Regions from separate parts of the Cupriavidus sp. C2SS-8b genome, predicted to be linked through region 1. Evidence: riboswitches for the same ligand, from Rfam matches in the RefSeq annotation. Region 1 holds a riboswitch; the other holds the start of a gene.
The links. A riboswitch is a leader RNA that binds a small molecule or an ion and turns the genes downstream of it on or off. The one in region 1 is predicted to bind glycine.
Positions count from the first base shown of each region.

Region 2: linked by a shared signal. The riboswitch ahead of ACIGJB_RS24735 (D-amino acid dehydrogenase) and the one ahead of gcvT (glycine cleavage system aminomethyltransferase GcvT) in region 1 are both predicted to bind glycine.

Region 1 covers NZ_CP172716.1:3,492,036-3,497,328, forward strand. Annotated here, with positions in the region: gene ACIGJB_RS16290 (UvrD-helicase domain-containing protein) at 1-675, opposite strand, end outside; gene ACIGJB_RS16295 (glycine zipper 2TM domain-containing protein) at 956-1,192, shown strand; glycine riboswitch at 1,274-1,362, shown strand; glycine riboswitch at 1,384-1,512, shown strand; gene gcvT (glycine cleavage system aminomethyltransferase GcvT) at 1,610-2,737, shown strand; gene gcvH (glycine cleavage system protein GcvH) at 2,842-3,222, shown strand; gene gcvP (aminomethyl-transferring glycine dehydrogenase) at 3,326-5,293, shown strand, end outside.
Region 2 covers NZ_CP172717.1:1,703,794-1,709,086, forward strand. Annotated here, with positions in the region: gene ACIGJB_RS24725 (GntP family permease) at 1-788, opposite strand, end outside; gene ACIGJB_RS24730 (hypothetical protein) at 924-1,085, shown strand; gene ACIGJB_RS24735 (D-amino acid dehydrogenase) at 1,092-2,342, opposite strand; glycine riboswitch at 2,487-2,586, opposite strand; gene gdhA (NADP-specific glutamate dehydrogenase) at 3,085-4,428, opposite strand; gene ACIGJB_RS24745 (Bug family tripartite tricarboxylate transporter substrate binding protein) at 4,786-5,293, opposite strand, start outside.

The sequences.
Region 1 (5,293 bases):
GTCCTGGTATTCATCGACCAGGAAATAGCGCAGGCGGTTCTGCCACTTGAGCTGCACTGTCTCATTGCGCGCGAAGAGTTCGGCGGGCAGGCGGATCAGGTCGTCGAAATCCACCGCCTGATAGGCGTTCAGCGTAGCCACGTAATTGCGGTAGACCAGCGCCGCCTGGTGCTCGTCGGCGTTGGCGGCCTGCGCGATGGCGGCTTCCGGGTCAACCATGCCGTTCTTCCACAGCGAGATGGTGCTCTGCACGCCACGGATCAGCTTCTTGTCGGTGGTGCCGAGCTGCTCCTGGATCAGGCCGAAGCAATCGTCCGAATCCATGATCGAGAACTGCGGCTTCAGGCCCACATGCTCGGCCTCCAGGCGCAGGATCTGCACGCCGAGCGAGTGGAACGTGCACACCGTGAGCTGCTTGAGCGGCAAGCGCTTGCCCTCGCGCGAGGTCTTGCCCTCCATCAGCTTGCCGATGCGCTCCTGCATCTCCTTGGCCGCCTTGTTCGTAAACGTGACGGCGGCGATATGGCGCGGCTCGAAGCCCTTGTCTTCGATCAGGTGCGCGATCTTCTGCGTGATCACGCGGGTCTTGCCCGAACCCGCGCCGGCAAGGACAAGGCAGGGCCCGTCCAGATAGCGGACGGCTTCGGATTGGGCAGCGTTCAGGCCGTGGGTCATGCGTGGGATGTCTGGCTGGAGGTGCGTCGGGGGGGGGCGGCGGAGGCGCCTGGTACGCAACATGCCGCAGCATGCCGGGGGCCGGCGCGAAGCCGCGCCATGTTAACACGCCCGTCAGCGGGCGTTCTGTCAGCGGAAGTCGCTATTTTCTTGCCGCGGATGTTACGGAAGTAACGCTTGGTAAGTCCCAAAACCTGCGGCATATCGCGGCTTCTAATCAGTATGGCGGGATGGATTCCGATCTGCCCCGAGCCCATTGAAGTCACTTCCGGAGCCAATCATGAGAACTCTACGAGCCCTTGGCAAGGCGACACTGGTCGGCGTTGCGGTAGCTGCCCTGGCGGGCGGCTGTTCCGATATGACGCCTAAGCAACGTAATACCGCCATCGGCGCCGCGGCCGGTGGCGTAGGGGGTGCCGTGCTCACCAACGGTAGTGCGGTCGGTACGCTCGGCGGCGCAGCACTCGGCGGCGTGGTCGGTAACGTCGTGACGGACGACAACCACCATCACCGCTAACCGGCGCTGACGGCAATCGCTTGAGGCGATAACGGGCGGGCCTGCCGCGTTGACAAAGGCAGGACCCTCCCGTACATTGCGCGCATCCGACCGGGAGAGCGCGCATTGCATTGCGCCGCCGAAGGGGTATCACCCGAAAACTCTCAGGCACCATGGACCGTTCGGATCGGCATGCAACATGCACACGATGCATGCCGCACTCTGGAGAGCGGCACCCGCCAGCCATGGCGAGCGTGTCCACCGAAGGGGCGCGCGAGGGTCGGACCTGCTAAGCGGGGCCACCTCGTAATCTCTCAGGTATCGAGGACAGAGGGGTCATCCGCCGCAGCGGATTGCGACGCTATTCGAGCGAAGCAAGCGTTGCGGCGGATGACCCTTTTTTCGTTTTCGAAACCGAGATTGCCCCCGAGGATTCCCATGACGCTCCAGGCCACGCCCCTCAACGCCATCCACCGCGCCCTCGGCGCCCGCATGGTCGACTTCGGCGGCTGGGACATGCCGGTCAACTACGGCTCCCAGATCGAGGAACACCACGCCGTGCGCACCGACGCGGGCATGTTCGACGTGTCGCATATGTGCGTCGTCGACCTCGCCGGTCCGAACACCCGCACCTTCCTGCGCGGCCTGCTGGCCAACAACGTCGACAAGCTGCAGACGGCCGGCAAGGCGCTGTACTCCTGCATGCTCGACGAGAAAGGCGGCGTGATCGATGACCTGATCGTCTATTTTTTCGCCGAGGACCGCTTCCGCCTCGTGGTCAACGCCAGCACCGCGCTCGGCGATATCGAATGGATCCGCGCGCGCAATGACGCAACCGGCAGCGGCGTGACCATCACCCCGCGCCGTGACGACGTAGCACCCGCCGGCACGCTGCCGTTCGCCATCGTCGCCGTGCAAGGCCCCAATGCCCGCGCCAAGGTGTGGAGCGCTTTCCCGTCCACCCAGCCGTCCGACGCCCTCAAGCCCTTCAACGCCATCGTGGTCCAGGACCCTGCCATCGGCGAGATCATGGTCGCGCGCACCGGCTACACCGGTGAAGACGGTTTTGAACTCGTGGTGCCCGCCGAAAACGTTGCCGCCGTATGGGAAAAGCTCGACGCGGCCGGCGTGCGCCCCGCCGGACTCGGCGCGCGCGACACCCTGCGCCTGGAAGCCGGCATGAACCTGTACGGCCAGGACATGGATATCCACACCTCGCCGCTCGACGCAGGCCTGGCGTGGACCGTGGATCTGCTGAGCGAGCGAGATTTCACCGGCAAGGCGGCGCTCGCCGCCGCCGGCCAGCGCCAGCAGTTCCTCGGCCTGATCCTGCGTGACAAGGGCGGCGTGCTGCGCGCGCACCAGAAGGTCATCACCGCTGCCGGTGATGGCGAAATCACCAGCGGCACCTTCAGCCCGTCCCTGTCGCAGTCGATCGCTTTCGCACGCCTGCCGATGGGCGTGGCGGTGGGCGACACCGTGCAGGTGGAGATCCGCGACCGCAAACTCGCGGCGACTGTGGTTAAACTGCCGTTTGTGCGTAATGGCAAGGCACTCGTGAGCTGAGGCGGCAACGCCCCGGCCCACCACAACGGTCGCCCATCGCGCCTGCCCCATCGACCGATGGCAGGCGCCTGAACCAAGAACAAATCTGAATCCGGAGAACCCTCATGAATTTCCCCGCTGACCTGAAATACACCGAGTCGCACGAGTGGGTGCGCGTCGAAGCCGACGGCACCCTGACCATCGGCATCACCGACCATGCGCAGGACGCGCTGGGCGATATCGTCTTCCTGGAACTGCCTGAAGTGGGCAAGTCGGTCGGCGCCGGCGACGCGCTCGCCGTGGTGGAATCGGTGAAGGCCGCTTCCGACATCTACGCCCCGGTGGCCGGCGAAATCATCGCCGTCAACGAGGCCGCCACGGCCGCGCCGGAAAGCGTGAACGCCGACGCCTTCGACGCGTGGCTGTTCAAAATCAAGCCGGCCAACAGCGACGACGTCAACGGCCTGATGTCGGCCGACGCCTACAAGGCCAGCGTCGGCGCCTGACGCCGCGCCCGCCGGCCCTGCATCCAGTAGCGGCCGGCCACTGTATTGACGCGCGGCGGCATGGCTGACCACCTGCCACCGCGCCCCCAACGAGGTTCTTGCCATGAACGCCCCGCTTCCCATGACCGCCGCCCAAGGTAACCGGCCCACGCTGGCCGCACTGGAGGCGCGCGACGCCTTCGCCTCCCGCCATATCGGCCCCGACACGCCCGAACAGCAGCACATGCTCAAGGTGCTCGGCTACGACAGCCGCGCCGCGCTGATCGACGCCGTGATTCCCCAAGCCATCCGCCGCCGCGACGGCATGCCGATGGGCGAATTCACCGAACCGCTGGCCGAGGAAGCCGCACTGGCGAAGCTGCGCAAGCTGGCAGGCAAGAACAAGGTCCTGAAGAGCTTTATCGGCCAGGGCTACTACAACACGCTGACCCCGGCCGTGGTCCTGCGCAATATCTTCGAGAACCCGGCCTGGTACACCGCGTACACGCCCTACCAGCCCGAGATCTCGCAAGGCCGCCTGGAGGCCATGCTGAACTTCCAGCAGATGGTCACCGACCTGACCGGCCTCGATATCGCCAACGCGTCGATGCTGGACGAAGGCACGGCCGCGGCCGAAGCCATGACGCTGCTGCAGCGCGTGAACAAGCACGCGTCGAACACCTTCTACGTGGCCGACGACGTCCTGCCGCAGACGCTGGAAGTGGTACGCACGCGCGCCAGGCCGCTGGGCATCGAAGTCAAGGTCGGCCCGGCTGCCGACGCAGCTTCGTCCCACGCATTCGGCGTGCTGCTGCAGTACCCGGGCGTCAACGGTGACGTCAACGACTACCGCGCCATTGCCGACGCCGTGCACGCCGCCGGCGGCCTGGTGGTGGCGGCCGCCGACTTGCTGGCGCTGACGCTGATCGCCGCGCCGGGCGAATGGGGCGCCGACGTGGCCGTCGGCAACTCGCAGCGCTTTGGCGTGCCGCTCGGCTTCGGTGGCCCGCACGCCGGCTATATGGCCGTGAAGGATGCATTCAAGCGCTCGATGCCGGGCCGACTGGTTGGCGTGACCATCGACGCGCAGGGCAACAAGGCCTACCGCCTGGCCCTGCAGACGCGCGAGCAGCATATTCGCCGCGAGAAGGCCACCTCCAATATCTGCACCGCGCAGGTGCTGCTGGCCGTGATGGCGTCGATGTACGCCGTGTACCACGGCCCGCAGGGCCTCAAGCGCATCGCGCAGCGCGTGCATCGCCTGACGGCCACGCTGGCCGCCGGCCTGCAGACGCTCGGCTTCACGCGCACCAACGCGACGTTCTTCGACACGCTGACGTTCGAGACCGGCTTCAACACCGAAGCGATCCACGCCGCCGCGACCGCACGCGGCATCAACCTGCGCCATGCCGGCGCGACCCGCATCGGCGTGTCGCTCGACGAGACCGCGACGCGCGACGATGTGGTGGCGCTGTGGGAAATCTTCTCGTTCGGCAAGCCGCTGCCGGCATCGCTGACGTTCGACGCGATCGAAGCCACGGCCGACGACGCCTTCCCGGCCGGCCTCGCGCGCACCAGCGAATACCTGACGCACCCGGTGTTCAACACGCACCACGCCGAGCACGAGATGCTGCGCTACCTGCGCATGCTGGCCGACAAGGACCTGGCGCTGGACCGCACCATGATCCCGCTGGGCTCGTGCACGATGAAGCTGAACGCGACCAGCGAGATGATCCCGGTGACCTGGCCCGAATTCAGCCAGATCCACCCGTTCGCGCCGCTGGACCAGACCGTCGGCTACCGCGAGATGATCGACCAGCTCGAGGCCATGCTGTGCGCGGCCACTGGCTACGCCGCCGTGAGCCTGCAGCCGAACGCCGGCTCGCAAGGCGAGTACGCGGGCCTGCTGATCATCCACGCCTATCACGCCAGCCGCGGCGAAAGCCATCGCGACATCTGCCTGATCCCGTCATCGGCGCACGGCACCAACCCGGCGTCGGCCCAGATGGCCGGCATGAAGGTGGTGGTGGTGGCTTGTGACGAGAACGGCAATGTCGACCTGGAAGACCTGGCGAAGAAGGCCGAGCAGCAC
Region 2 (5,293 bases), on a different replicon from region 1:
TCCAGCGAACTGGTGGCGCCATACCACTGCGGGATCATGCGCGTCAGTACGAAGTTGGCCACGCCCACCAGCACCAGCGGCGCCAGCGCCAGCAGCGGGTTGGGCAGTTGTGCCGTCTCCACCGGATCGGGCTCGTTCAGCAGCGACGTGCCATAGCCCTCGCCCTTCGCCATCGCGGCGCGGCGGCGCCATTCGAGGTAGCTCAAGCCGACGACGATGATGAACAGCGCGCCGGCCACGCCCAGCACCGGCGCCGCCCAGGCGGTGGTCTTGAAGAAGGTGGTCGGGATGATGTTCTGGATCTGCGGCGTACCGGGCAGCGAATCCATCGTGAACGAGAACGCGCCCAGCGCGATTGCGCCCGGCATCAGCCGCTTCGGGATATTGCTCTGCCGGTACAGCTCGGCCGCGAACGGGTAGACCGCGAACACCACCACGAACAGCGACACGCCGCCATAGGTCAGCAGCGCGCAGACGGCGACGATGACCGCATTCGCGCGCGAGCTGCCGATGTAGCGGATGGCGGCCGCGACGATCGAGCGCGAGTAGCCGGACAGCTCGATTACCTTGCCAAACACGGCGCCGAGCAGGAACACGGGGAAGTACAGCTTCACGAAACCGACCATCTTCTCCATGAAGATGCCGGTAAAGGCCGGCGCCACGGCCGACGGCTCGGTCAGCAGCACGGCGCCAAGCGCGGCCAGCGGGGCAAACAGGATGACGCTGTAGCCGCGATACGCGGCAAGCATCAGGAAGGCAAGCGCAGCAACGACGATCACAAAGGACATGAAGACTCCGCGAGGTTTGTTCCTGGTCTGGGGAAATATAGGCCCGTGCGCCCGAAAGCGCTCCACCAATTACATCTGTGACAGGCCGCAGGGTGCAAGTTCGCACGTCAGGAACGGGATGGCAGTGCACGGAGTATGCCCGGGAGAAAGTGGAACATAATCCTCTTTCCGGCCACTTTCCAGGCAAAAGGGCGCGCGGCTGCGGCCATCGGCATCAGCCGCGCGGCGTTCTACAAGAAGCTGGTGGCGCACCGCGCGGCCGGGCGCATGGCGCCGGCCGGGGCGGCGGAGGACTGAGCGAACTCAGTGAACCGGATGGCTTGCGGCGATGGTGTGACTGATCATCGCGGCCGTGGCGGCAGAGAGCGTCCAGCCCAGGTGTCCGTGTCCCGTGTTGTAGAACACGCGCGTGGCGCGGCCGCGCGCGACCCGCGGCATCATGTCGGGCATCATCGGCCGCAGGCCCGCCCATGGCACCGCACGCGAAGTCTCGATATCGAAATTGCGCCGCACCCATGACACCAGCGGTGCGATGCGGTCCGCCCGGATATCGCGGTTCTCACCGTTGAATTCCGCGGTGCCGGCCACGCGGAAACGGTCCGCGCCCAGCCGGCTGGTCACGATCTTGGCGCTCTCGTCGAGCAGGCTCACGTACGGCGCGTTCTCCACGCTGCGCGCGTCATCGAGATGCACGGTGATCGAATAGCCCTTGACCGGATAGACGTTGATCCGGTCGCCCAGCATCGCCGCGATATGGCGGCTGCCTACGCCGGCGCAGACCACCGCGGCGGTTCCCTTGATCTCGCGTTCGCCGCCATCCTGCCCCGAAGCGATGGCGGCTTCCGATGCGCCCAGGCGCATCGTCACGCCGTCCGGGCGCAGGTCCACGGCCTTCACGTCGACGCCCTGCAGGAACGTCACGCCAAGCCGTTCGCATGCGCGCGCCAGGCCGCGCGTAAACTTGTGGATGTCGCCAGTGGAATCGGACGGCGTGAAGTAGCCGCCGTAGTAATGGCCTTGCAGCGTCGGCTCGATCGAGCGGATCTCTTCCGGCGTGACGGCGTAGCGCTCCAGGCCGCCTTGCACCAGCATCTGGTTGGTGCGGCCCGCGGCCTCGAAGCTGGGGCGGTCGTGATAGAAGTGCAGGATGCCGCGGCGCTCCAGATTGAAATCGATCTGCTCGCGCTCGGCCATGTCGAACAGGTGCTGGCGCGCGGCGATGGCCAGGCGCGTGGTCGCGATGGTATTGGCGCGGTAGTTGCGGAGGTTGCCGACGAATTCACCGAGCCACGAATACTTGTGCCACGACGGACGCGGATTGAGCAGCAGCGGCGCGTCGCGCCGCATCATCCATTTGAAGCCCTTGAGCAGCGTGCCGGCGTTGTTCCAGACCTCCGCGTTGCAGGCGGAAAGCTGCCCGCCGTTGGCGAACGAGGTTTCCATTGCCGGATAGTGGTGACGGTCCAGCACGGTGACGCGATAGCCTTGTTTCGCGAGGGTATAGGCGGTCGTGACGCCGGTAATGCCGGCGCCGATAACGAGCATGTGAGACATGACAGATTGTCCGAAGCAAGGATGAAATTGACCGTTGCCGGTCCCCTGCCCCATCTGTCCGTGGTACCTGAGAGCTTGGACATGGCCGATGACCATGCCGTCCCCTTCGGTGGGCGCCGTAGCGCCTCTCTCCAGATCTGTACTTGCGACGCCACAGTCCTCGGTGCCTGAGAGTTTCCGGGGCGGTTGCTCCGTCGGCGCCGGACCCGCCAGGCGGCGAGCCGGTCTCTCCTGCGATGTCGCACGACGCCGGAGGGTGTCCGGAGCCGCTTGTTTTTGACAGGCGTGGGCCTGTCGATGGGCGATGATAACTTGAAGGCTTGGGGGGTGGTGAGTCGGGTTATCCCCCACATTGGATTTTTGTGATGGCTGCCGACTAGTTAGTGAGCTGCGCAGCAGCCGAAGGCGATGATGCGATATCGCGGGCAGTGTCGGGCCACGGACAGGTTCGGGGCTGGTTCAATCATTGCCGGAGAGCCTGCATACGGTCGCGCTCCACGCGGCAGGCAGCCGGGCAGTCTCTGAAGCGAATACCCGTACGAAATTCTTCGCACACTACGATCAATATTCGCCCGTTAGGGCAAGTAAACGCGTTCTTTGGTTACTTTCTGTCGCTCGGACAGAAAGTGACTCGCCGGCTACGCCGGCGAAACAGCCGCGCCCGCCAAGAGCGTACCACCCGGTCATAACCAAAGAACTCCGCCGGCCACGCCGTAAGGAAAGCGCCGGGGAACGCCAAGCTTCAAATCACCCCTTGCGCCAGCATCGCATCCGCCACCTTCACAAACCCCGCGATATTCGCGCCTTCCACGTAGTTCACATAGCCTCCGTCCTTCTGGCCATGATGAATACAGTTCTGGTGGATATCCTTCATGATCGCGTGCAGCTTCTCATCGACCTCGGCGTGGTGCCACGACAGCCGCATGGCGTTCTGCGACATTTCCAGACCCGATGTGGCCACGCCGCCGGCGTTGCTGGCCTTGCCCGGTGCATAGAGGATCTTCGCGTCGACGAAGCGATCCACGGCCTCCAGCGTGGAAGGCATGTTGGCGCCTTCCGCCACGCAGATCACGCCATTGCCGAGCAGCGTTTCAGCGTCGTTGCCGTCGAGTTCGTTCTGCGTCGCGCATGGCAGCGCCACATCGGCAGGCACGTGCCACGGCGTGCGGCCAGCCTCGAACTTCATATTGTGGCGCGCGGCGAAATCGGACAAGCGGCCACGCTCTTCGTTCTTGAACGCCATGACTTCGGCCAACTGCTCGGTGGTCATGCCCTGCGGGTAATGCAGCACGCCGCCGGAGTCCGACAGCGTCAGCACCTTCGCACCCAGTTCGATGGCCTTTTCGGCGCCGTACTGCGCAACATTGCCCGAACCGGAAATCAGCACACGCAGGCCGTCGAACCCCATGCCGCGGCGGTGGAGCATTTCCTGCGCGAAGTACACCGTGCCATAGCCGGTGGCTTCCGGACGCATCAGGCTGCCGCCGTACGCCAGGCCCTTGCCCGTGAACACGCAGGCGGACTGGTTCGATAACTTCTTCATCATGCCGGCCATGAAGCCAACTTCGCGCGCGCCCACGCCGATGTCGCCAGCAGGGATGTCGGTGTCCGGCCCCAGGTGGCGGAACAGCTCGGTCACCAGAGCCTGGCAGAAGCGCATCACCTCGGCATCCGACTTGCCCTTCGGGTCGAAGTCGGAACCGCCCTTGCCACCGCCCATCGGCAGCGTGGTCAGCGCGTTCTTGAAGGTCTGCTCGAAGCCGAGGAACTTCAGCACCGACAGGTTTACCGTCGGGTGAAAGCGCATGCCGCCCTTGAACGGGCCGATGGCCGAGCTGTGCTGCACGCGGAACGCGCGGTTGACCTGCACGCGGTTCTGGTCGTCGGTCCACGCCACGCGGAACTGGATCACGCGCTCGGGTTCGACCAGGCGCTCGAGCAGCGCCTGGTCGGCATAGCGCGGATGACGCTCGACAAACGGCCAAAGCGTCACCATGACTTCTTTGACGGCCTGCAGGAATTCGGGTTGGCCGGGGTCGCGCCGGGCTACGCCGGCCAGGAATGCGTCGAGGGAGGGAGAATTCACGGGATGTCTCTGCTGTGCTGGAAAGAGCGGCCGCGCCGGATGCGTGCCCGGCTTGCGTGCCGTAAGAATTGCGCGATCCGTGGAGCAACCCCGACCAACGCAATTGTTAATACATTGCGGAACTGCGATGAATGTATCAACGGGGCAACACTTTACCACCGTGCAGCAATTTCCCGACAGTGAAAACTGCTGTGGCCATCACGTATGCGGTCCGAAAATCACCCCAAATAGTGCTGCGATTTCCAGTCCCGCCCCTCTCCCCCGCCCCTCTCCCATAAATGGGAGAGGGAAGACAACCGTCGCCGGATCGACGTGATCGCCAGCCTGCGTGCCGCAGTTGGATCTGGCCGCCCGGCATCAATCCATCGTGATCTTGCCCTGCTCGATCACCGTCTTCCAGCGCTTGAGCTCCTGATTCTCGAACTGCGCGAACTGCTCCGGCGTGTTGGCCACCACCTCGAAGCCGCTTTCGGCCAGCTTCTCGCGCATCTTCGGCTCGTTGAGCGCGCCGACCAGCGCGCCGTGCAGGCGGCTCTTCACCTCGGGCGACAGGCCGTGCGGTGCGGCGATGCCCTGCCACGAATAAACCTCGACGTCCTTCACGCCGCCTTCGGCCATGGTCGGCACATTGGGCAGCACCGCGGCACGCTTGTCCGACGTCACCGCCAGCGCGCGCAGCTTGCCGGTGCGGATATGCTGCAGCACGGCGTTGATGTTCTGGAACGACACGTCGACCTGTCCGGCCAGCAGATCGGAGATGGCCGGCGCGCCCCCCTTGTACGGAACGTGCAGACCCTCGGTGCCGCTCTTCTGCCAGAACAGCGCCGCGGTCAGGTGGTCGGAAGAACCCGCGCCCGAACTCGCG